2 regions of the uncultured Psychrobacillus sp. genome follow, and region 2 is predicted to be linked to the other one. Evidence: predicted binding sites of a transcription regulator. Region 2 holds the regulator's gene; the other holds the start of a gene.

Region 1 (11,923 bases), on a different contig from region 2:
GCTTTCAGAAGATAGCAGAGGGCTTCACAGAAAAAGAAATGCAGTTAGGTATACAAAAGAAACGGCGGGAGTTTAAATGGCTTTATATTACAAGGAAGATGGGGAACAAAACGAACAAATAATACTCTTTCTACATGGCGGGGGAGTCGGAGGCTGGATGTGGGACGAACAGGTTCAGTACTTTAAAGGAAAATATCATTGTATAGTACCTGATCTCCCAGGGCATGGTCGTAGTAGGGAGACTGATTTTGTCTCTATTAAAGATTGCGCATTTCAACTCATACACTTACTTGAGGGAAAAAAAGAAGATAAAAAGATAATAGTCGTGGGATTTTCACTTGGTGCTCAAATTGCTATTCAGATGCTTAGTCAGTCTCCCGATTTAATCGATTATGCAATGATTAACAGTGCTCTCGTAAGAAAAGTACCATTTGGAAAGGAAATGGTTAAACCTACTATAAGGTTAACATATCCTTTGATAAAATATAGATTCTTTTCCAAGCTACAAGCTAAACAATTGTATATTGGCCCAAACCTTTTTGAAAAGTACTTTAAAGATAGCAATCGAATGTCTTTAGATACATTAACAATGGTTCTAGAAGAGAATATGTCTTTTCAAGTACCAGATTCCTATGCTGACGTAAAAGCAAGCCTTTTAATAACAGTAGGCGAGAAAGAAAGAAAAGTGATGAAAAGTTCAGCAATTGACCTTTTAAGTAAGCGAGACAGAGCTCAGGCAATTACGATCACTGGTATTGGTCATGGTATTCCAATAGCTGCTCCAGAGTTTTTTAATGATATATTAGAAAACTGGTTAGAAGGTGCAGGACTACTTCTGAACACTAAAGTAATTCCGAAATGTTGAACTAATAATGGAGCTTCTTTAACCAGAAATTACGTAGTCTAGTAAGAAGAATGGCTGTTAGCATGCTTCATTGCATCCCAACTACTATTCAGAATTCTTATGAACGCAAAATTCTTCTAATATATAGAAGAAACTCAATATTTATTGAAGTTAAAATTTAATTGTCGTATGCTTTTTACCTTAAATGTTATCTAAAAAAAAATAAAACACTCCCTTTTTAGTGTTGGGAGTGTTTTACTTTTTTAAAAACCAATAGAATGATTGTCTTCTTCCCAGTCATTTTTTATGGTTCGTTTATTTTGTTTGATCAGCTCGTCGATCCGTGTTTCGTATTCCAGCTTGCCATCATAATGCCAGTTAAGTGCAATGGACATGTACAGCTCGTTTAGTTGAGAAACGGATAAGCCTTTTGATCGTTTAGCTATATCTACTAAGACGTGGTCAAGGAGAATCTTCTTTATATCAAGCTTACGTAAATAATTTTCTCTCACTTGTTGGGGTGGTGAAGGAATTTCATATGCACGATCGAATCTTCCGGCACGGTTAATTAATGCTGGATCAATCTTCTGTGGGTAGTTAGTTGTTCCAATGATAAATAGACCCTCTCTAGATTGTGTTCCGTCTAATGTGTTTAAAAAGACAGATCTTGTATACTCGGGCATCGAGTCAATGTCCTCAATCACCAGAATAGCTGGGGCTAATCTAGAAACAATTCCAAAAACCTCTTGGATGGAGTGACTTCCTGTGAACTCAGTGATTTGCCAATAGACTACAGGAGCTTTCGTAGAGCCGGTAATCGATTTTACTAGTGTCGTTTTCCCGTTTCCAGGGGAACCATATAGTAATATACCTCTTTTATAAGGAAGACCATATTCCTTAAAAAACAAACCGTCCTCTTTAAAAAATTCATCGATGGATCGAAAAATATCTTGTTTGATTTGATTCTCTAGTAGAACCTCTTCTCGAGGAACGACTGCTTGCTCACTATATTTTCTTCGCTGAACCCCTTGATCCGTGTCAACTAAATAGGTGACCGACTGCATTAGAAGCTCGCGAAGCTTTTCATTGATCTCCTCTAAAAAGAAAAGGGCGGCTTGAGGGGAGGTGGAAAAGAAAAAGTAATCCGGCCAAGAGTTACCTTGAGAATAGTTAAATGCCATAGTTACTGCCACCTGATAATCCGGAAACATTATGAGTGTATTCTCAAATGTACTAACCATTCCCAGTTGATTTTCCATAGAAAGTAGGGATTTGCTTGTTATTTTACTTAAAGGCTTAGCTTCGTAAATATTTGCTAAAATTTTATAAGGAATCAATTGATGTTCCATCATTTCAATTAAATTAGTATCTAACTGATTAAATTGATTGTCAATGTTGACTAATTGCCAGTTGCCTGCCTGTTCTTCATTTAAAACATTTGTGATTCGCCTTGTCAGAATAGCAAAATCCTCATAACTTGGATGAATCTCCCGAAATTGTTCTTCGTGGGAAAATATTACTTTCATAGTAGTTCATGCCCCCTTAGTGTAAGCTCTAAACAAAAAAGGTTCCTCTTGTTAAGAAGAACCTTATGTTATACTATTTAGATTTGATTTTGCCGGTCCAGCCCTTAAAGCCGCCTTGTAACTGGTTAAGTTGCGTATGTCCTTTTTTCTTTAAGAACATAGCTGCACGTCCACTTCTTGCACCATTTTGACAATACAGATATACTGGTTTGTCTGGGCGAATTTCTTTGTGGCGTTGTCTTAACTGGGAGGAAGGAATATTTCTTGCTCCAAGGATATGGCCACCATCAAATTCTTTAGGCTCGCGTACATCGATTAATTGAGCTTTACGATAGCCCTCGATGAATTGCTCCTGCGTAAGGTTTGTAACTGTTTTCTTTAGTCGGTATGCTGAAATTCCTGCATAAACTAATAATACGACCAATATTGCTATAATAATATAAAGAGTCTCTAACACGGTCTTTCCCCTTTCTATACTTCCATTATCTATTATAAAAGATTTGCTAGATACAATTCAATCATTTTGGTAAAATGAATAGCGTTGTTAGGGGGGAGAAAGTTTGAAAAAGACAAAATGGTATTTTATTGATTCAGGTCCTTGCGCCCCGTCCTATAATATGGCGCTTGACGAGGCCCTTTTAGATTGGCATAGTGAAGGGTTGATTCCACCAGTGATTCGATTTTATGAATGGAATCCAGCAACTCTATCGATTGGTTATTTTCAATCGGTAGAAAAAGAGATAGATATGGAAGCAGTTAGAAGACTCGGTTTAGGATTTGTCCGCAGACCGACGGGAGGACGAGGAGTTCTTCATGAGCATGAACTTACATATAGCGTGATTGTTTCGGAAAACTATCCAGATATGCCAGCAACAGTGACTGAAGCTTATCGAGTGATCAGTGAGGGACTATTAAAGGGATTTCAAAGTCTGGGATTAGAGGCATATTTTTCTATTCCTAATACTCCAGATAAACTGCAAGCCTTAAAAAGTCCGAAAACTGCTGTTTGCTTTGACACACCAAGCTGGTATGAGCTCGTAGTAGAAGGCAGGAAAGTAGCTGGAAGTGCTCAAACTAGACAAAAGGGTGTTATACTTCAGCATGGTGCAATTCTTTTAGACTTAGATGATGAAAAACTTGTGCAAACCTTTAAATTTTCTTCCGATGAAGTCCGGGAAAAAGTGAAAAATAGCATTAATCAAAAAGCTGTTGCTATAAACAAATTATTACAAAAATCGATACCAATAGACATATGTAAGGATGCTTTTAAAAAGGGATTTTCTGAAGCCTTAAACATTGAATTGGTACCATTTCATTTAAATAATGAACAAAATGAATACGTGAAAATGCTGGAAAGACGGCGTTATGATAATGACGCCTGGAATTTTAAAAAATAAAAGTATGAAAGACATATGGAGAATATGAGGTATAGGAATTAATACTTAAAAATTAATTTGAACAACTAAATTGCTTTACACCTCTATATGTAGTGCCGTATGATAAATGAAACTACTACATCTTGTGTCAATACGAGTTGTAGAAAGGAGGAAAAGAATTGGTAACTACTACAAATGAATCTCAAATAAAATTAAATGTAAAAGAATTAAATCACGATATCGAATTATTTCCTCAAGTACATCCAATAACAGAAGATATGAATCTAACACACAAAGGTGTGTCACGTTTGGTGATGATTGATCGATATTCATTCAAGGATACCGAAAAGAAAACACTAAAAGTAGGGGATTTTGTCGTTTTAACGGTGAAAGAAGACCCTAAATTTCCTGCACGAGGTCTTGGTTATATTGTTTCCATTAACCAGGAAGATAAAACGGCAGAAGTTTTGATCGAAGAAGATTATCGTAGTGCAATCGATGATAGTACTAAAGTTAAATCAGGAATTGTACGCCGTCCTTTAAGTGTTATTGAAAAACCTTTGGAGGTTTTCTATGAGCAAATTGCTAAGCGTAATGCGACTGGACTTGCTTCTGTTGAAGTGACAGAAGAAAAAAGAGCAGAATGGTTCGAAAAGTTCTATCAGCAATTAGTATCACTAAAATTTATCCCTGCTGGACGAGTTCTATATGGAGCAGGTACAGGTACAGATGTAACTTACTTTAATTGTTACGTTATGCCTTTTGTTGCTGACTCACGTGAAGGCATCAGTGATCATCGAAAACAAGTGATGGAGATCATGAGTCGTGGCGGTGGAGTTGGAACAAACGGATCTACATTACGTCCTCGTAATACTTTAGCTCGAGGAGTTAATGGTAAGTCTTCAGGGTCTGTTTCTTGGTTAGATGACATTGCTAAACTGACACACCTAGTGGAACAAGGCGGTTCAAGACGCGGTGCGCAAATGATTATGCTTGCAGATTGGCATCCAGACATCGCAGAGTTTATCATTTCTAAAATGCAAAACCCACGTATCCTTCGCTTCTTGATTGAGAACACAAATGATGAAACAATCAAACAACTTGCAAAGGACAAGCTTAAGTTTAAGCCGCTAACTGCACAAGAAGAAGCAATGTATCAAGGAATTGTAAACTATCAACACATCCCTGGCTTAGGTGGTTTTAGCGATGAAATCATACGCGACGCTCAAACGAAACTAAGAGATGGCGGAACTTTTTCTGTTCACAATCCGGAGTTTTTAACAGGAGCGAATATTTCTGTAACTTTAACTGAGGATTTCATGAAAGCTGTAGAAAAAGATGAAGACTTCGCTCTTCGCTTCCCTGCAACAGAAACTTATACAGAAGAAGAGATGGCTTTTTATAACGAAAATTGGCACAAAATTGGTGATGTTCGTGAGTGGGAGCGTATGGGCTACAAGGTTCGTACCTATCGCACAGTGAAAGCGAAAGAATTGTGGAACTTAATCAATATTTGTGCAACTTATTCTGCTGAGCCAGGCGTATTCTTTATCGATAATGCTAACGAAAAAACAAATGCAACTGCATATGGTCAAAAGGTTGTTGCAACAAATCCATGTGGAGAGCAGCCGCTTGCTCCGTATTCCGTTTGTAACCTTGCAGCAGTCAACCTAGCTCAGTTTGCTAACAAAGATACAAAAACAGTTGATTTTGAAGCATTAAAAGAAACTGTTCGTGTGGGAGTTCGTATGCAAGATAACGTAATCGATGCTACGCCTTATTTCTTAGAGGAAAATAAAGTTCAAGCACTTGGTGAAAGACGTGTAGGTCTAGGTGTCATGGGATTAGCTGACCTTTTAATCTATTGCCAAAAAGAATACGGCTCTGAGGAAGGAAATCTTCTTGTTGATGAAATCTTCAAGACGATTGCAATAGCTGCTTACGAAACATCTGCAGACCTAGCAAACGAAAGAGGTAGCTTCCCGTTCCTGACTGGAGAAACAGAAGAGGAAACGAACAGACTTCGTAAGGCATTTACGGAAACTGGATTTATGCAAACAATGCCACAGGAGATTCGTGAAGCAGTACTTGAAAAAGGTATTCGCAATTCTCACTTATTAACTGTTGCACCTACTGGATCCACGGGTACTATGGTTGGAGTTTCTACTGGTTTAGAACCTTATTATTCATTTACGTATTACCGTAGTGGTCGTTTAGGTAAATTCATCGAGGTAAAAGCGGATATTGTACAAGAATACTTAGATGCAAATCCAGATACTAAAGAAGATGAATTACCTAATTGGTTTGTTACTGCAATGGAATTGCCACCAGAAGCCCATGCAGACGTACAATGTATTATTCAACGTTGGATTGATAGCTCTATTTCGAAGACTGTAAATGCTCCTAGAGGATATACAGTAGAACAAGTAGAAGGTGTTTACGAACGTCTATATAATGGTGGAGCAAAAGGCGGAACAGTATATGTAGATGGAAGCCGTGACTCGCAAGTTCTTACGCTTAAGGCGGAAGAAAACACTGTAAACGATGATACGGTGAAGGAAGAAAAAGTGATGGAAAAACGTCCAATAGTATTGATTGATACGATTCAAGATATACGTTCTACTAACGTTACAATCGGTTCAGAGGTTGGTAATACCTGTCCTGTCTGCCGTAAAGGAACTGTAGAGGAAATGGGCGGATGCAACACTTGTACCAATTGTAATGCCCAGTTGAAATGTGGACTGTAAATTATAGAGAGCATTTGATATAGATTTGAATTAAGATTGTAAAATTTTAAATAAAATTACACCCCTTTGGATTATTTTATCCAAAGGGGTTTTAATATTTCCAAAAAACCTAAATAATTGGAAACCGGAAGATAGCATATAGAGGGCAGTTCATTGAGTATATTATCCACATCTTAGGCTTTCTTAACCAGCGACACTATATTTCTTATAACTAATCTCCGAGATGTTTTTTTGGACGAGAGCCTTCTACCCGTTTCCTTTTTTTCAATCGATGACGCGCTTTCATGACGTTTAATTTTATGTAACCTCTTTTGAAGAAATGTTCTAGCTATTTGTTTAGTAAAACAAGAAAAGGTACAAACTGTCTTTAAAAGGAGGAGAGCAGAAATGAAAAGCTTATCGGTATTGACCAGTTTGGCTGCGGCTATTGGAATTACTGCGTTACTTAAATTTTTACACTTATTCAGTTTTGTTAAATGGAATCCAGTAGGTTTTTCAAAATCCTTTGAGATGTTTGAAGATACGAATGTATACTTACGCTGGCTGGTTTTATTTTTAGTTATTTGGGTTATTAGTATAGTGATTTATTATATAAGTCTTTTAACTTCCAAAGTACCCGTTGCTATATCTAGCCTTATTTTTGGGATACTTCTCGCATTTGTTGTAGAGTGGTTAATTAGCGATGCTGGAACAATGCTTAAAACGATGAAGAAACTGTCCATACCATTTATTTGTATTGTAGTTATTGGAATGCGTTTTCTAATGGAGTCAGCTATTTTTCATTCAAAGGATCAGCCCATCGCAAAATGAAAATTTACCACCCCTCTTTACTATGATAAAATAGACTATAGTGTTTATTTTGAAAATGGGGAGAGGGAAATTGATGAAATTAGAAAAGCTGCGTTTAGCATTAGAAGAAAGAGGCGTTGACGCATTATTGATAACAAATGATTACAGCCGTCGATATATCACCGGATTCACTGGGACAGCGGGTGTAGCAATAGTTTCTAAAAATGATGCAGTTTTTATTACAGACTTCAGATATACAGAACAAGCTGCTAGTCAAATAAAGGATTTCCGTATAGTTCAACATGCTAAAACGTTGATCGAGGAAATTTCCCACCAAGTAAACGAAATGGGTATTAAATCACTTGGGTTTGAAAAAGATGACGTAACATACGGTGTATATGAATTATATAAGCAAGCTGTTTCAGCAGATTTAGTACCTCTATCAGGTGTAGTAGAAAAAATTCGCTTGATAAAGACGGACGAAGAGATTAGTATAATAAAGGCAGCTTGTCGTATTGCAGATGAGGCATATGAGCATATCGTGACTTACATAAAACCCGGCATGACAGAACTTCAAGTCTCGAACGAACTAGAATTCTTTATGCGTAAACGTGGCGCTACCTCCTCTTCTTTTGATACAATAGTAGCTTCAGGTACGCGTTCTGCATTGCCGCATGGTGTAGCAACAGATAAAGTAATTGAAGTTGGCGATTTTGTAACATTAGATTTCGGAGCACTTTACAACGGGTATATTTCTGATACTACTCGTACACTTGCAGTAGGAGAGCCGAGTGAAAAACTAAAAGAAATTTATCAAGTAGTTTTAGATGCTCAATTATTAGCTCTTGAAAAGGTTCAACCAGGAATGACAGGTAAAGAAGCGGATGCCATTGCACGAGACTATATTGCGTCAAAAGGATATGGTGAGGCATTTGGTCATTCACTTGGTCATGGTATTGGTCTTGAAGTACATGAAGGACCTGGTTTATCTTTCCGATCCGACATTGTTTTAGAGCCAGGAATGGTTATAACAATTGAACCGGGAATTTATCTGCCGAACATCGGTGGGGTGCGTATAGAGGACGATGCACTAGTTACGGAGAATGGATTAGAGAAGTTAACACATTCGACGAAAGAGCTACTTATATTATCGTAATTTGGAGGGAAATAAATGATTTCAGTAAATGATTTTAAAACAGGTTTAACAATTTTAGTAGATGGCGTTCTTTACCGTGTTCTTGATTTTCAACACGTAAAGCCTGGTAAAGGAGCAGCGTTTGTTCGTTCAAAACTTAGAAACTTACGTAACGGCTCTGTAAACGAAAAAACATTCCGTGCTGGTGAAAAAGTAGAAAAAGCACAAATTGATAACAAAAAAATGCAATATCTTTATGCGAGTGGAGATCAACATGTATTTATGGATACAGATTCATACGAGCAATTAGAGCTTAATGAAAACCAAATCGAATATGAGTTGAAATTCCTTCGTGAAAACATGGAATTACAAGTAATTCAATACCAAGGAGAAACACTTGGAGTAGAATTACCTAAATCGGTAGAGCTAGAAGTTATTGAAACGGAGCCAGGGATCAAAGGAGATACTTCTGGTGGTGGATCTAAAACTGCTAAATTAGAAACTGGTTTAGTTGTAACAGTACCTCTATTTATTAATGTTGGTGACAAACTAATTATTAATACAGACGAAGGTTCATACGTTTCAAGAGCTTAAGAGACTTTTTAAAAGACATCAAGAGGGGAAACCTCTTGATGTCTTTTTTTCATGGGCATACAAGGAAAAATCGAAAATGGCACAAGATAGCAGCAAAACTAAATAACTACAGTAATCATTAACCTGCACAAATGTGTTGAAACTCACTAAACACCTCTGTTTAATGATTTAGATCAGTCTAGTGAAAATAGCCGGTCAAGGACTTGTAAATTTCAAACAGTATGTTCATATTCTCCACCTGTCCAACATATAGTACGTAATAGGGAAGGGGGAGGCATTGTGGAACTTCACGATGTACTTCGAGTTGCGGGTATAGGCTTATTGATAGCAATTCTTCACTTATTTTTTGAATCGACTGGAAAAAAAGAGTTTGCATTCTTCTTGTTTTTTGTGGGTTATATTTACATGACTATTGAATTACTACGTTTGCTTAGGCTGTTCTTTTATGAAATTTCCTCATTTTTAGAATGGCTTGTTATGACGAGTTAACAAATGATTGTCTATATTACTATCATTGTTGCATTTTGCTTGTTGCAGTTAGTTAAAGAAACCTACCCCAAATTTCATTCCCTAATTTATACTATTTATATTTTCCTTTTTTTAACTTACCTCTCCACTTCGGTCATTATTCCTTTTATAAACCAGTATATTTCAAACGTACCGGTCGCCATTCTACCTATTGTGAAATTGCTATTATTTTCAGTAATCCTTTTATTTATCTCACAAATAATAGAAGAGCTGCTTGAAGACTATGAATACACTAGTTTAGCCTCACTAATAACAATTACGACCAAGGCAATATTACTTGTTGTATGGATTCAGCATATGGAACCATTTTATCAAAAATTTTTTTCATTTATGGGACTACTCTCTTGAAGGAATGAGCAGTAATGGAAGAATTAATTGCAACAATCTTGCAACCCGCGAAAGAAGTACTGCAAACGTTTGTTTATATTCTCCTGTTCGGTTTTGTATTTATGTGTTTAGAATGGCTTATTCCCAGTAGCAAGCGATTATTTAAGTTATTGTTTATTCTTATTATTTGTTTTTATTGCTTAGAGCCAGCTTTTCGCTCAGTAAAGATGATTCAAGTAGTAACAGGTGAACTCGTTAATGTGTTTATAGGAGTATATCCAGTATTAACTGCTGGAATAGCACTGTCGGGTGGCGCTTTTCTTATTACTTTATGGAATCCAGTTGTAATGCTCTTTGCCTCTTTTACTAGTATTGTGGCAGACAAGATTATGATTCCAGCCTTATTGTCAGCCTTTATATTCGATCTTATGACTAGAATTCAACCTTCTATATCTTTTTCTCGAATGTCTGACCTAATACGAATGACTTTAGTTGGGGCTACCTCGATTATTCTCGTATTATATAGTCTGTTTATAACCGTAAACGGTGTAGTAACCTGGTCAGTAAGTGGTGCTGTAAACGAAACTGTAAAGAGATTAATCTCCAATAATATTCCCTTTGTCGGTTCCTTGCTTACAGAGAGTATTAGTACGATGAAAAGCTACTCATCTACTGCTGCTGCTGTCACTGGGAATTCTGTTTTGATATCAATTCTAGTTCTTATTTCTATTCCAACTATTCAAACGATCCTGATTGCTTTTCTCTATCGATTTCTAAGTGCTATTCTTGAGCCTTTTGTAGATGGACAAATTAGTGGACTATTAGACGATATTGGAAAAACGCTATTTGTACTTTCTATCATTTCCGTATTAATAGCCTTTGCCTTTTTCTTTACAGTGATATTAATCATGCTTTTCGCCAAATTATTGATAGGTGTGAAGGGATAATGTTTAACTTCTCTACATTGCTATATGGGATTTTAATGATTGTCATAATCGGAGAGATTCTATCTATTCTAATTGAGCATTTGGACAAGGAGAAGACGGGCTTTCTTATAAAACTTTCTATAATCTCATGGATTATCTCCTTTTTCTTCATATAAATAGATTGTCCTGCATAAAGTATGTTATCCAATATGAAAAGAAGGGTGAACACTATCTCATTAAAAAAAAAACCCACTTTTCGTTTTGTAGTAATAAGTTTAGCGGTTTTGGTTATTAGTCTCTTATTTTCAGAGATTTTCGGACTGACGGATGATGTAAATAAAAACACTAGCCCACCAGAGGTTCACACAAAAGATGAGCTTTCCGCTATATTGGAAAAAATCCATGGGGTTGGAAAAGTATCTATTTACTTTCATTACGCAGAACGAGCTGAAAATAAAACGGAAAGTGATTTATCATTTTTCCAATGGACAAGTGACAGCAAGATGGAAAAAGAAGAACTGATTGGAATACTGGTAGTTGCGGAAGGAGCGAGCGATAAACGTATAAAAAATAATCTTATTAAAACCCTTTCATCTGTATTGCAAATATCTCCACATCGAATAGTAATAGAAGAAATGGAATTGGAGGATAAATGATATGAACATTAAAAAAAGATCCGTATGGTTTTTAACTTTACTAAGCTTAGTGGCAGTAGTGACGGTGTATTATGCAACAGAAAAGCCATCCCCTTTTGATGGAATAGCCCTATTTTCTAATGACTCAGTTGATGATGTGAAATTGGTAGAAACATCCTCAACGAATGAAGAATCATTTGTTTCTCACAGTAATCAATATGAAGAATTACGTATGGAAGTGCAGGAAAAACGTTCACAGTTACATGAGCAATTAGAATCTAAGGTCGCTTCAAATGATTTCTCTCCAGAAGAAAAAAATGAAGCATACAACGAAATTGAACAATTAGTAAAGATAAACTCTACAGAAGCGATGTTGGAGCTAATTATAAAATCATTAGGATATGACGATGCACTTGTTCGTATTGACCAAAACAAAGTGCTAATCGATGTAGTTTCAAATGAACAATCTTCAAAAAAGGCTGATGCTATTATATAC
Region 2 (11,923 bases):
CCTGCACTTAGAATTATATGATGAACAGTACCATAGAGCGGATTTATTGGGCATTGCATTGTCAGATGGGGAAAAATCTTATTTTATTCCTGGCGAAACAGCTTTCCAATCAAAAGAATTTTGTGCTTGGCTAGAGGATGAGTCCAAAATAAAATATGTGGTGGATTCAAAAGCAACGCAAGCAGTAAGCAGAAAACATGGAGTAAGCATTGCTGGGGTGGAGTTTGACCTAACACTGGCAGCCTATATAGATAATGCTTCTTTGACTGCAGATGATGTTGCAACAATAGGGAAAGAATATGGTTATTATAACGTATTAAGCAATGAGCAAATTTACGGAAAAGGAGCCAAAAAGTCTGTTCCCGAGCAAGAGAAGCTTGCGGAGCATGCCACTAGAAAGGCACTGGCTTTATGGCATTTAAAACCTATACTTGAAAAGAAATTAAAAGAAAATGAACAATTTAAGTTATACAAGGAGTTGGAATTACCACTAGCATCTATTTTAGGAACAATGGAATCAGATGGAGTAAAGGTGGATAAGCAAGTACTTGTTGAGATGGGCCATGATTTAGAAATCAAGCTGAAGCAAATTGAAGGTGACATCCATGCTTTAGCGGGAGAAGCATTTAATATTAATTCACCAAAGCAGCTTGGCGTTATCCTTTTTGAAAAACTAGGGCTGCCACCTATTAAGAAAACGAAGACTGGCTATTCTACTGCAGCTGATGTGTTAGAGAAACTAGCTAGTGAGCATGAAATTATTGAACAAATTCTAATGTACCGTCAATTAGGGAAGTTAAATTCAACCTATATCGAAGGACTTTTAAAAGAAATCCATGAGAGTGACGGGAAAATTCATACGAGATACCAACAGGCGCTAACAACAACTGGACGCTTAAGCTCTATCAATCCTAACTTACAAAACATTCCAATCCGTCTTGAGGAAGGTAGAAAAATTCGTAAAGCGTTTGTACCAAGTAATCCTGAATGGGTAATGTTTGCAGCCGATTATTCTCAAATAGAGCTACGAGTGCTTGCCCATATGGCAGAGGATGCAAACCTAGTGGAAGCCTTTAAAAATAATATGGACATCCATACTAAAACAGCTATGGATGTATTCCATGTCGAGGCTGACGCTGTCGATTCAAATATGCGCCGCGCAGCAAAAGCAGTTAACTTTGGTATCGTTTATGGAATTAGTGATTACGGTCTATCTCAAAGCTTAGATATTACTCGTAAAGAAGCTGCTATATTTATCGAAAAGTATTTGAAAAGCTTCCCAGGGGTAAAGGAATATATGGATGACAGTATTCAAACAGCTAAGCAAAAAGGGTTCGTTACGACCATTTTGAATCGCAGAAGATATTTGCCGGAAATAACTAGCTCTAATTTTAATTTGAGAAGCTTTGCTGAACGCACAGCTATGAACACGCCTATACAAGGAAGCGCAGCAGATATCATTAAAAAAGCGATGATTGATATGGCAGCACGACTTAAAAAAGAAAACATGCAAACCAAGATGCTTCTTCAAGTACATGATGAGCTAATATTCGAGGCTCCTCCAGAAGAGATTGCACTGCTCGAGAAGATTGTTCCTGAGGTAATGGAGTCTGCGATTGAGCTAAACGTTCCTCTAAAAGTGGAGTATGCATTTGGATCATCTTGGTACGATACAAAGTAAGGAGTTTTATGTATGCCAGAATTACCAGAGGTGGAAGGTGTTGTTCGAGGACTTCAGCCTGTTGTCACAGGTAAGTTGATTCAATCAGTGGATGTTTCTCCAACCATCATAAAATCAAAGCAAGTTGGAAAGGAAGCTATTATCAAGGGAGCAGACGTGGAGACATTCCAAGCTGCTCTTCCTGGTATGGTGATCGCTCGAATTGAACGTCGCTCGAAATATATTTACTTTCATTTGAAAAACCAAAATGGAGAACCATTTCTGCTTGTTTCTCATTTGGGCATGTCGGGTGCGTGGTTTTATGTAAGGACTTTGGATGACATCTTGGAGGAAAAATTTAAAAAGCATAGTCACGTCACGCTTAACTTTGAAGAGGGAGACATGCTTGTATATGCGGACATACGTCGCTTTGGCGAGCTGCGTCTATTAGAAACAGAGGCAGATTATCCCCCATTACTTTTGATGGCCCCTGAGCCTTTTGCTGATCATGCACTAGAGCATTTCCTCTATATGAGCAGCTTACCTCGTTATGAAAACAAGGCAATCAAGGAATTTATAATGGATGGTCATGTCGTTTCAGGCTGTGGCAACATATATGCTACAGAGGCATTATTTAATCTTAGAATACATCCTGCACGGACAGTAAAAAGAATTAGTAAAGCTAGAAAAATTCAGTTGTTCCATGAAATTGTAGCAGTGCTATTAGACAGCATTGAAAATGGTGGAAGTACTATTTCAGATTATCGTTCTATAAATGGCGGAGCAGGAACGATGCAGCATAGACTACAAATGTATAGCAAAAAAAGCTGCCCAATCTGTGGGAAAGCTACCAAGCAGAAAACAATAGCTGGCCGAACATCTACCTATTGTGGTTCGTGCCAAAAGTAACGGAGGATTCATCATGATCATTGGATTGACTGGAAGTATCGCTAGCGGCAAAAGTACGGTGTCAAATATGTTAAAGGAAATGGGATATCCCATTATTGATGCAGATCTTGTAGCAAGAATCGTTGTGGAAAAAGGAACAGATACTCTTCAGGCAATTACGGAGGTTTTTGGAGAAGAGATACTTACTCCGGATGGAGAACTGAATCGCCCAAAGCTAGGTGAAATAATTTTTTCTTCTCCCGCCCAAAGAAAGCAGCTGAATGATATCATGCATCCAGCCATTCGTGCGGAAATGATGAGCCAAAAAGAGAAGATGTTACTAGCGGGTCACCCGGTTATTATTATGGATATCCCATTGCTTTTTGAAAGTAAGCTCCAATCTTACGTGGATAAAATTATTGTCGTTACTGTATCAGAAGAAACTCAACTGAACAGGCTAATGGCTAGAAATAATTATTCCAAAGAGGAAGCAAAAGCAAGAATTCAATCACAATTGCCACTTTCTATTAAGGAAAAGGGTGCAGATGCTGTCATTTATAATAACGGCACTTTGGAGTCAACTAGGGAGCAGCTAGAAAAAATTCTTAGAGCTTGGAAGTAATAATTATTTGAAAATAACGAATTTAAAAACAGGGTATTTTAAGGCTACATAATTCTAAAATTGTGTTATACTAATGCATGAATATAAAAGAAAAAGTATCACACGTTATAGGAGGACTTATTATATGTCAGCTTCAATTGCAATCAATGGTTTTGGAAGAATCGGTAGAATGGTATTTCGCCAAGCGATCGTACAAGAGGAACTTAATGTAGTAGCTATTAATGCTAGATACCCATTAGAAACTTTAGCTCACCTAATAAGATATGATTCTACACATGGAACTTTCTCTGGAGAAATTGAGATTGGGGATAATGCTCTAATCGTAAATGGTAAACATGTACAGATCGTCAACGAGCGTGAGCCAGAAAAGCTTCCATGGAAAGAATTGAATGTAGATATCGTAATTGAATCTACTGGTAAATTTAATGATGGAGAAAAAGCTTCTGGTCACATAAAAGCTGGGGCTAAGAAGGTTGTTATTACAGCCCCTGCCAAAAATGAAGACGCAACGATTGTCATTGGTGTTAACGATGAAAAGCTAGACGTAGTAAATCACCAAATCATCTCAAATGCAAGCTGTACAACTAATTGTTTGGCACCAGTAGTAAAAGTATTAAACGATGCCTTTGGTATTGAAAACGGTTTAATGACTACAGTTCATGCCTATACAAATGACCAAAATAATTTAGATAATCCCCATAAAGATTTAAGACGTGCGCGTTCATGCGGGCAATCTATTATTCCTACTTCGACCGGTGCAGCGAAAGCCCTTTCACTTGTATTGCCAGAGCTAGAAGGAAAGATTCATGGAATGGCTTTACGCGTTCCTACTCCTAATGTTTCTTTAGTAGATTTAGTTGTGGATGTTCAACAAGAAGTGACAGCGGAAGAAGTAAATGCTGCGTTCCAAAAAGCAGCCGAGGGCTCTATGAAGGGCATTTTGGGAATTACGCATGAGCCATTGGTTTCGATTGATTTCAATACAACTACTAATTCTAGTACTGTAGATGGACTGACTACTATGGTAATGGGTAAAACAAAAGTTAAAGTACTTGCTTGGTATGATAATGAATGGGGTTATTCTGCAAGAGTGGTAGACTTAGCTAAAAAAGTTGCAAGTGGATTGTAATATCGGAATAACTTATTATTTAATTTAATTGAGTCTGACATTATGCTTTACTAATGAATATTTTTTCCTAATATTAACATAATACCTACCTCTTTCTAGTATTACTAGAAAGAGGTTTTTTTATATTGCACTATTAGTTAAAATGTTTTATAATGGAAATCGTGTACTTCTAGTACATAGACTACTTAAAGGGTTAGGACCTCTTAGGACTAACTTTCCCCCGTGGTAGTCAACTTTGATGTTAAAAATAAAACTTATCAAAGGGGGAAACGGACATTGGAGACAATGGGACGTCACATTATTGCAGAACTATGGGAGTGCGATTTCGACAAACTTAACGATATGCAATTTATCGAACAAACATTTGTTGATGCTGCACTAAAATCAGGTGCAGAAGTTAGAGAAGTTGCATTTCACAAATTTGCACCACAAGGTGTAAGTGGAGTCGTTATAATTTCCGAGTCGCATCTAACGATTCACAGCTTTCCAGAGCACGGTTATGCAAGCATTGATGTGTATACTTGTGGTGATTTAGATCCATCAATCGCGGCTAACTATATTGCAGATGCTCTTAATGCTGGAACACGCGAAACGCTCGAAATGCCACGTGGAATGGGTCCAGTCAAGGCACCTAAAGAACGCATGACAGTTCAAGTGTAATGAAACATGAACAAAACTGAGTGAGCAGAGGAATTTATTCCTCTGCTTTTTCGATTTTATGAGGAAAAGTTGTTATAATAGGTATACAAAATTAAAGCAAACGTTTAGGAGAGGTTCTATGAAATGCCCAGCATGCCAATTTAATGGCACTAAAGTGGTCGATTCCAGACCGATAGATGATAATAAGGCAATTAGAAGAAGGAGAGAGTGTGAAGATTGTGGGTTTCGCTTCACGACCTTTGAAAAGGTAGAGGAAACTCCTTTAATTGTCGTAAAGAAAGATGGATCTCGAGAAGAATTCAGCCGAGAGAAAATATTGCGAGGGCTAATACGTGCATGTGAAAAGAGACCTGTTGCACTTGACCAATTAGAGGAAGTTGTGTTTTATATTGAAAAGGAACTAAGAAGAACAGGTAACTCTGAAGTTAAATCAGAGGAAGTTGGCGAAAAGGTCATGGACAAGCTTGCTGAGATTGATGAGGTTGCCTATGTAAGATTCGCTTCCGTATATCGCCAGTTTAAAGACATAAATGTTTTCATTGATGAGTTAAAGGAGATCTTAAAAAAGAATCCTTCATTATAAGCAATTATTTAAGGAGTAGGTAAACAAGTGATGTTATATAAGGAGCTACACTCGACAGATACATATATGATTCGCTTGCCGTATTCTTTTTCTGATTATGATCGTCAGCTGCTAACGTTATTTTATCAGCCACTAGTCGGAGCAGAAAGCATGAGCCTTTATTTGACGTTATGGGCTGATGGAGAAATGCAAAGTGAAAACCAATGGACACATTATCATTTATTAAATGTCCTTGGCTTATCATTGGGAAAAGTTTTTCAAGCGAGAATAGCGCTAGAAGCAATTGGCCTGCTGCGCACATGGCAAAAGCCCAATGGAGATGGACGCAGCTTCTGCTATGAACTTGAAGCTCCTCTAGATGCGGAATCTTTTCTAAAGGATCCTTTGTTATCCATGTTCCTACTAAACAAAATTGGGGAAAGTGCATATAAACAGCTTAGAAGCCGTTACATTCAAACGTCTAACTGGCAACATGAGTATACAGACGTCTCAAGAACCTTTGTGGATGTTTTTAAACCAACTACTAAAACAGGTTTACCTGCATCAACGGAAGAAAATTTTCAGTCAAAGACACGAAATAGTTCTGTACCTTTCTATTACGAGGATTTCGATTTCTCCTTGCTACAAGATGGCCTATCTGAGCAACTAGTTCCGAAGTCTGCCATGACAACAGAAGCTAAGGAAGTAATTGCAAAGCTTGCATTTTTGTATAATCTATCGCCAGTAGAAATGCAAAAGGTCGTTATTCTAGCTTTGGATGATGAACTTCGTCTTTCGGATGCTAGATTGAAAAAAGCTTGTGCAGAGTATTATAAGTTAACGGTCTCTCGCACTGCCCCAGTTATTCAAAAAATAGAACCAGCTTCGAAAGTAGTACAAACAGACGAAAAGAAACTAACCAAAGAAGAAGAGCTGATTCAATATTTGGAAACGACTGCTCCTGCAAAGGTCTTGAAGGATATTGCAAATGGGAAAGAACCTATACTTGCAGACGTTCAGTTAGCCAATTATTTTGTTACGCATTATAAAATGCCTATCGGGGTAGTTAATGTCCTGTTACAATATGTGCTTCTTCGTACGGACATGAAGCTGACGAAGAATTATGCAGAAAAGATTGCTTCTCACTGGATGCGCAAGGATGTTAAAACAGCTAAGGAAGCTATGGAATTAGCTAGAAACGAGCACGAGCAGTACATGAAATGGAAAAGCGAAGGATCTAAGCAAAAGACATATTCGAAAAAACCGACTAGAGAAGAAAAGGTGCCAGACTGGTTTTATAAAAAAGATGACGAGTTAAAGCGTACAGGAAAAGAAACGAATGGCATACAAGATATAGATGCTGAAAGACAAAAGCTATTAGAAGAACTAGGAATGATGAAAAGGTAGGTGAAGGAAATGGAACGGATTAATGAAACGCTCAAAAGAGTAGTCACTCCTGAATTTACTTCTCGATTGGATGAGCTGCAGCAGGAAGTATTAGAGGAACCAAATATACAAGCATTTATAGAGGAAAACTCAGATGAAATATCTAAACAGGTAATCAATCGGAGCTTGAGTAAGTTATATGAATATAAATCACAGTCTCATGATTGCAAGGGCTGTCCTTCCTTAGACGAATGTGCGAATTTTATGAAGGGCTATGAGCCGAAGCTAGTGTTAGACCGAAGCCTAATAGATGTTGAGTATGTAAGGTGTAAACGAGGGGTTATAGAGGATGAGCGTAAAAAAGTGACCTCTATGATAGACAGTATTCATATGCCTAAAGAGGTGATGGAGGCTAGTCTCTCAAGCTTAGACTTACAAGATGATAGCCGTGTTGTAGCAGTTCGAGCTGCTAAGGACTTCTTAAATGAATGGGAACGAACAAATAAATTGCCTGCAAAAGGACTTTATATTTACGGGAAGTTTGGTGTCGGTAAATCCTACTTATTGGGCGCACTAGCAAACGAACTAGCAGCGAGACATATTCATTCAGTAGTTGTATACGTCCCTGAATTTCTTCGCGAAATGAAACAGGCTATACAAGATCAATCTCTACCTGAAAAAGTAGAGTTTGTAAAAAAAGCACCTGTGCTTATGCTAGACGATATTGGTGCAGAAACAATGTCTAGCTGGACTCGTGATGAAATTATAGGAACTATTCTCCACTACAGGATGTCAGAACAGCTTCCGACCTTTATGTCTTCTAACTTTAACTATGATGAATTACAGCATCATCTTTCTTATACGCAACGAGGAGAAAAAGAGGTAGTAAAAGCAGGACGTATTATGGAACGGATCAAAGCGCTGACTATCCCAGTTGCTCTTCAAGGGAAGAACTGGAGAGAGCATAAATAACTACTTGCAAATGCTAAAGTCGTGGCGTATAATCATTTTCATAAGAACAAGTAGATGCGTTGAAGAGGATAATAATCAGTTTGTACGACTTTTTAGAGAGAGAAGCCTTGGCTGAAAGCTTCTTAAGTACCGGCAATCGATTTACCACCTCCGAGCAGCAGCTGTGAAATTGTAGTAGCAGCTTGCCGGTCACCGGTCCGTTAACCGATGCAAAGCTTCGTCTATATTCGTATAGATAGAAGAAGGGTGGAACCACGATTTAAACCTCGTCCCTTTACCGGGACGGGGTTTTTTATTTTGTCTAAAATAATCGTCTTACCTAAACCAGCTAATCTGCTCAAGGGAAGAGCGATTTTAGGCTGATACTTAATCCAAAATTATTAAGGAGTGTTCAACGTGGCAGATGTTATTAAGTTACAATTTCCAGATGGAGCAGTAAAAGAGTTTCCTTCATCAACAACTACAGAAGAAATAGCACAATCTATTAGTCCAGGGCTTCGAAAAAAAGCTTTAGCAGGTAAATTAAGCGGTCAGCTGATCGATCTTAAAACACCGATTACTGAGGATGGAGAGATTGCGATTATTACTCCTGAGTCAGATGAAGCGTTAGAAATTCTGCGTCATAGTTCAGCTCACTTACTGGCACAAGCTGTAAAGCGTCTATTTAAAGATGTTAAGCTAGGAATCGGACCAGTTATTGAAAATGGTTTCTACTATGATATTGACTCACCAGAGCCAATTACAGCTGATGACTTACCTTTAATAGAAAAAGAAATGAAAAAAATTATTAATGAAAACATCGAAATTATTCGTCATGACGTTTCTCGTGAAGAAGCTTTTGAAAAGTTTCAGGATGATGAGTATAAAGTAGAGCTTCTTGAAGCGATACCAGCTGGAGAACAAGTTTCGATTTACGAGCAAGGAGATTTCTTTGACCTTTGCCGTGGTGTTCATGTTCCTTCTACAGGAAAGCTAAAAGAGTTTAAACTGTTAAGCATTGCAGGAGCATATTGGAGAGGTAACAGTGACAATAAAATGCTTCAACGTATTTACGGAACTGCCTTCTTTAAAAAAGAGGACCTTCAAGCGCATCTTAAAATGTTGGAAGAGGCAAAAGAACGTGACCATCGTAAAATTGGTAAGGAGCTAGAGCTTTTCACTAACTCTTTAAAGGTTGGACAAGGTTTACCTCTATGGTTACCAAACGGTGCAACTATCCGACGCGTAATTGAGCGTTATATTGTAGACAAGGAGCTAAAGCTTGGTTACAAACACGTTTACACACCAGTTTTAGGGTCTAAAGAACTTTATGAGACATCAGGACATTGGGAGCATTACCAAGACTCTATGTTCCCTCCTATGGAGATGGACAATGAAACACTAGTATTACGTCCAATGAACTGTCCGCACCATATGATGATTTTCAAAAACGGTATGCATTCTTATCGTAACCTTCCTCTACGAATCGCGGAGCTAGGAACAATGCACCGCTATGAAATGTCTGGAGCAGTATCAGGACTTCAACGTGTACGTGGGATGACGTTGAACGATGCCCATTTATTTGTACGTCCAGATCAAATTAAATTGGAATTCCAAAAGGTTGTTGAATTAATCATCTCTGTCTATAAAGACTTTGACTTGAAAGATTACTCATTCCGTTTATCTTACAGAGACCCTAACAATAAAGAAAAGTACTTTGATGACGACGTAATGTGGGAAAAAGCTCAAAGCATGCTAAAAGAAGCTATGGATGAATTAGGATTAGATTATATTGAAGCAGAAGACGAAGCTGCATTCTACGGTCCAAAACTAGATGTTCAAGTGAAAACTGCTATTGGTAAGGAAGAAACATTATCAACAGTTCAATTAGACTTCTTACTACCAGAGCGCTTTGATCTAACATATGTAGGAGAAGATGGAAAACCACATCGTCCTGTTGTTATTCACCGTGGAGTAGTTTCTACTATGGAACGCTTTGTTGCATTCCTAATTGAAGAATACAAAGGTGCTTTCCCGACTTGGTTGGCACCAGTACAAGTTGAGATTATTCCAGTTTCTAATGAAGTACATTTCGAGTATGCTAAGCAAATTGAAGAGCAATTAGTTGCAGCTGGGTTCCGTGTAGAAATGGATGACCGTGAAGAAAAGCTTGGCTACAAGATTCGCGAAGCACAAATGCAAAAGATTCCTTATATGCTAGTGCTAGGAGATAAAGAGTTAGAATCAGGTAATGTAAACGTTCGTAAATATGGAGAGCAAAAATCCGAAAGTATTCCTTTCGACGAATTTTTAGCTCGTCTGCAAGAAGAAGTAGCACATAATTAATTATATAATTATATTGTTGACAAATAGTTTTGTGGATGGTATAGTTATTTAGGTTATTGAATACAAGTTTGTGGTATAAGAAGAGGCTGCCCGCTTCTCACCTGCTCGACACATTGGTTGTTGACTGGTAAGCACACGATCGACTGTAATATGTAGTTGCTACATATTTCTCATATCGGCGGGCAGACATTAACAGATGTCTGCTCGCTTTTTTATTGGATCGAAAACGGCGTGACTGATTCGTTTCTACGGAATTTATGCCCAAACCATGTATTCGCGACACTATCTGGAGGTGGATCATTATTAGCAAAGACATGTATGTGAACGATGGCATTCGAGCACGCGAACTACGCGTTATTGATCAAAATGGTGATCAATTAGGTTTAAAAACACGTAACGAAGCACTTGAAATAGCAGGTCGTGTAAATTTGGATCTTGTCCTTGTGGCTCCTCAAGCCAAGCCACCGGTCGCTCGTATCATGGACTATGGTAAATTCAAATTTGAGCAGCAAAAGAAAGATCGTGAAGTTCGTAAAAATCAAAAAGTTATCGTAATGAAAGAGGTTCGCTTGAGCCCGACTATCGATGAGCATGATTTCCAAACGAAATTGAAAAACGCGATCAAGTTCCTTGAAAAAGGAGACAAAGTGAAAGCATCTATTCGCTTTAAAGGTCGTGCCATTACTCATAAAGAGATCGGACAACGAGTTTTAGATAGATTTGCAGAAGCTTGTGCGGAAGTATCCACTATCGAGTCAAAACCGAAAATGGACGGACGCAGTATGTTCTTGGTGCTTGCACCGAAGAACGAAAAACAGTAATAGAGTACAATTGTTTAGGAGGAATTCGACATGCCGAAAATGAAAACTCACCGTGGAGCTGCAAAGCGTTTCAAAAAAACGGGTACAGGTAAATTAAAACATGACCGTGCTTTTGGAAGCCACTTATTCGCTAACAAATCTACTAAAGCTAAACGTAAACTACGTAAAACTAAAGTAGCTTCTTCAGGCGATTACAAACGTATCAAAACTTTACTTACTTACATGAAATAATTTAAACGAAATCAAATTATTCGAAAGAATAGCAGGAGGTAATGAACATGCCACGCGTAAAAGGCGGAACAGTGACGCGCAAGCGTCGTAAAAAGGTATTAAAATTAGCTAAAGGTTATTACGGTTCTAAACATACATTATATAAAGTAGCAAACCAACAGGTTATGAAATCTTTAATGTATGCATACCGTGACCGTCGTCAAAAGAAACGTGAATTCCGTAAACTATGGATCACACGTATCAATGCGGCAGCTCGTATGAACGGACTTTCTTACAGCCGTTTAATGCACGGATTGAAATTAGCTGAAATCGAAGTAAACCGTAAAATGTTAGCTGAATTAGCTGTAACTGATGCAGCAGCATTTACACAAATTGCTGATTTAGCAAAAAAAGCAATCAACAAATAAGTTAGATGAAAAGGCTGATAGATTTTCTATCAGCCTTTTTTTACAATCTAATTTAGTTTCCCTGTCGGGGCAGAGATAGGGGCTTATGCTTTTCTCGGTGTCTAGCTTCAGCCCCTTGCCCCTCGGGGCAGAGATAGGGGCTTACGCTTTTCATATTGTCTAGCTTCAGCCCCTTGCCCCTCGGGGTCAAATGGAAAAATACTGCGGTGGCTGGAGAGCTGCCTCCTCGTATTACCCATTTGCCTGTCGGGGCAGAGATA

Evidence for each region. Region 2 encodes NrdR, which represses ribonucleotide reductase genes. Its sites were predicted from a motif close to AACACNATATATNGTGTT; they were not measured.
Region 1: a site for NrdR is predicted at 3,847-3,864, ahead of Q0371_RS15695 (vitamin B12-dependent ribonucleotide reductase). Genes of this name have one in related genera too.

The regions. Positions count from the first base shown of each region.
Region 1 is NZ_CALIED010000076.1:52,037-63,959, reverse strand. It holds gene Q0371_RS15720 (ABC transporter permease subunit) at 1-122, shown strand, start outside; gene Q0371_RS15715 (alpha/beta hydrolase) at 77-865, shown strand; gene Q0371_RS15710 (ATP-binding protein) at 1,108-2,370, opposite strand; gene Q0371_RS15705 (rhodanese-like domain-containing protein) at 2,444-2,827, opposite strand; gene Q0371_RS15700 (biotin/lipoate A/B protein ligase family protein) at 2,931-3,767, shown strand; gene Q0371_RS15695 (vitamin B12-dependent ribonucleotide reductase) at 3,926-6,493, shown strand; gene Q0371_RS15690 (DNA helicase) at 6,881-7,303, shown strand; gene Q0371_RS15685 (aminopeptidase P family protein) at 7,374-8,438, shown strand; gene efp (elongation factor P) at 8,454-9,011, shown strand; gene Q0371_RS15675 (SpoIIIAC/SpoIIIAD family protein) at 9,291-9,500, shown strand; gene Q0371_RS15670 (stage III sporulation protein AE) at 9,902-10,813, shown strand; gene Q0371_RS15665 (hypothetical protein) at 11,014-11,448, shown strand; gene Q0371_RS15660 (SpoIIIAH-like family protein) at 11,450-11,923, shown strand, end outside.
Region 2 is NZ_CALIED010000063.1:3,458-15,380, reverse strand. It holds gene polA (DNA polymerase I) at 1-1,681, shown strand, start outside; gene mutM (bifunctional DNA-formamidopyrimidine glycosylase/DNA-(apurinic or apyrimidinic site) lyase) at 1,694-2,569, shown strand; gene coaE (dephospho-CoA kinase) at 2,583-3,170, shown strand; gene Q0371_RS12125 (glyceraldehyde-3-phosphate dehydrogenase) at 3,295-4,299, shown strand; gene speD (adenosylmethionine decarboxylase) at 4,576-4,959, shown strand; gene nrdR (transcriptional regulator NrdR) at 5,078-5,542, shown strand; gene Q0371_RS12110 (DnaD domain protein) at 5,573-6,928, shown strand; gene dnaI (primosomal protein DnaI) at 6,938-7,879, shown strand; T-box leader at 7,930-8,156, shown strand; gene thrS (threonine--tRNA ligase) at 8,276-10,204, shown strand; ribosomal protein L20 leader region at 10,276-10,422, shown strand; gene infC (translation initiation factor IF-3) at 10,504-11,025, shown strand; gene rpmI (50S ribosomal protein L35) at 11,056-11,256, shown strand; gene rplT (50S ribosomal protein L20) at 11,304-11,663, shown strand.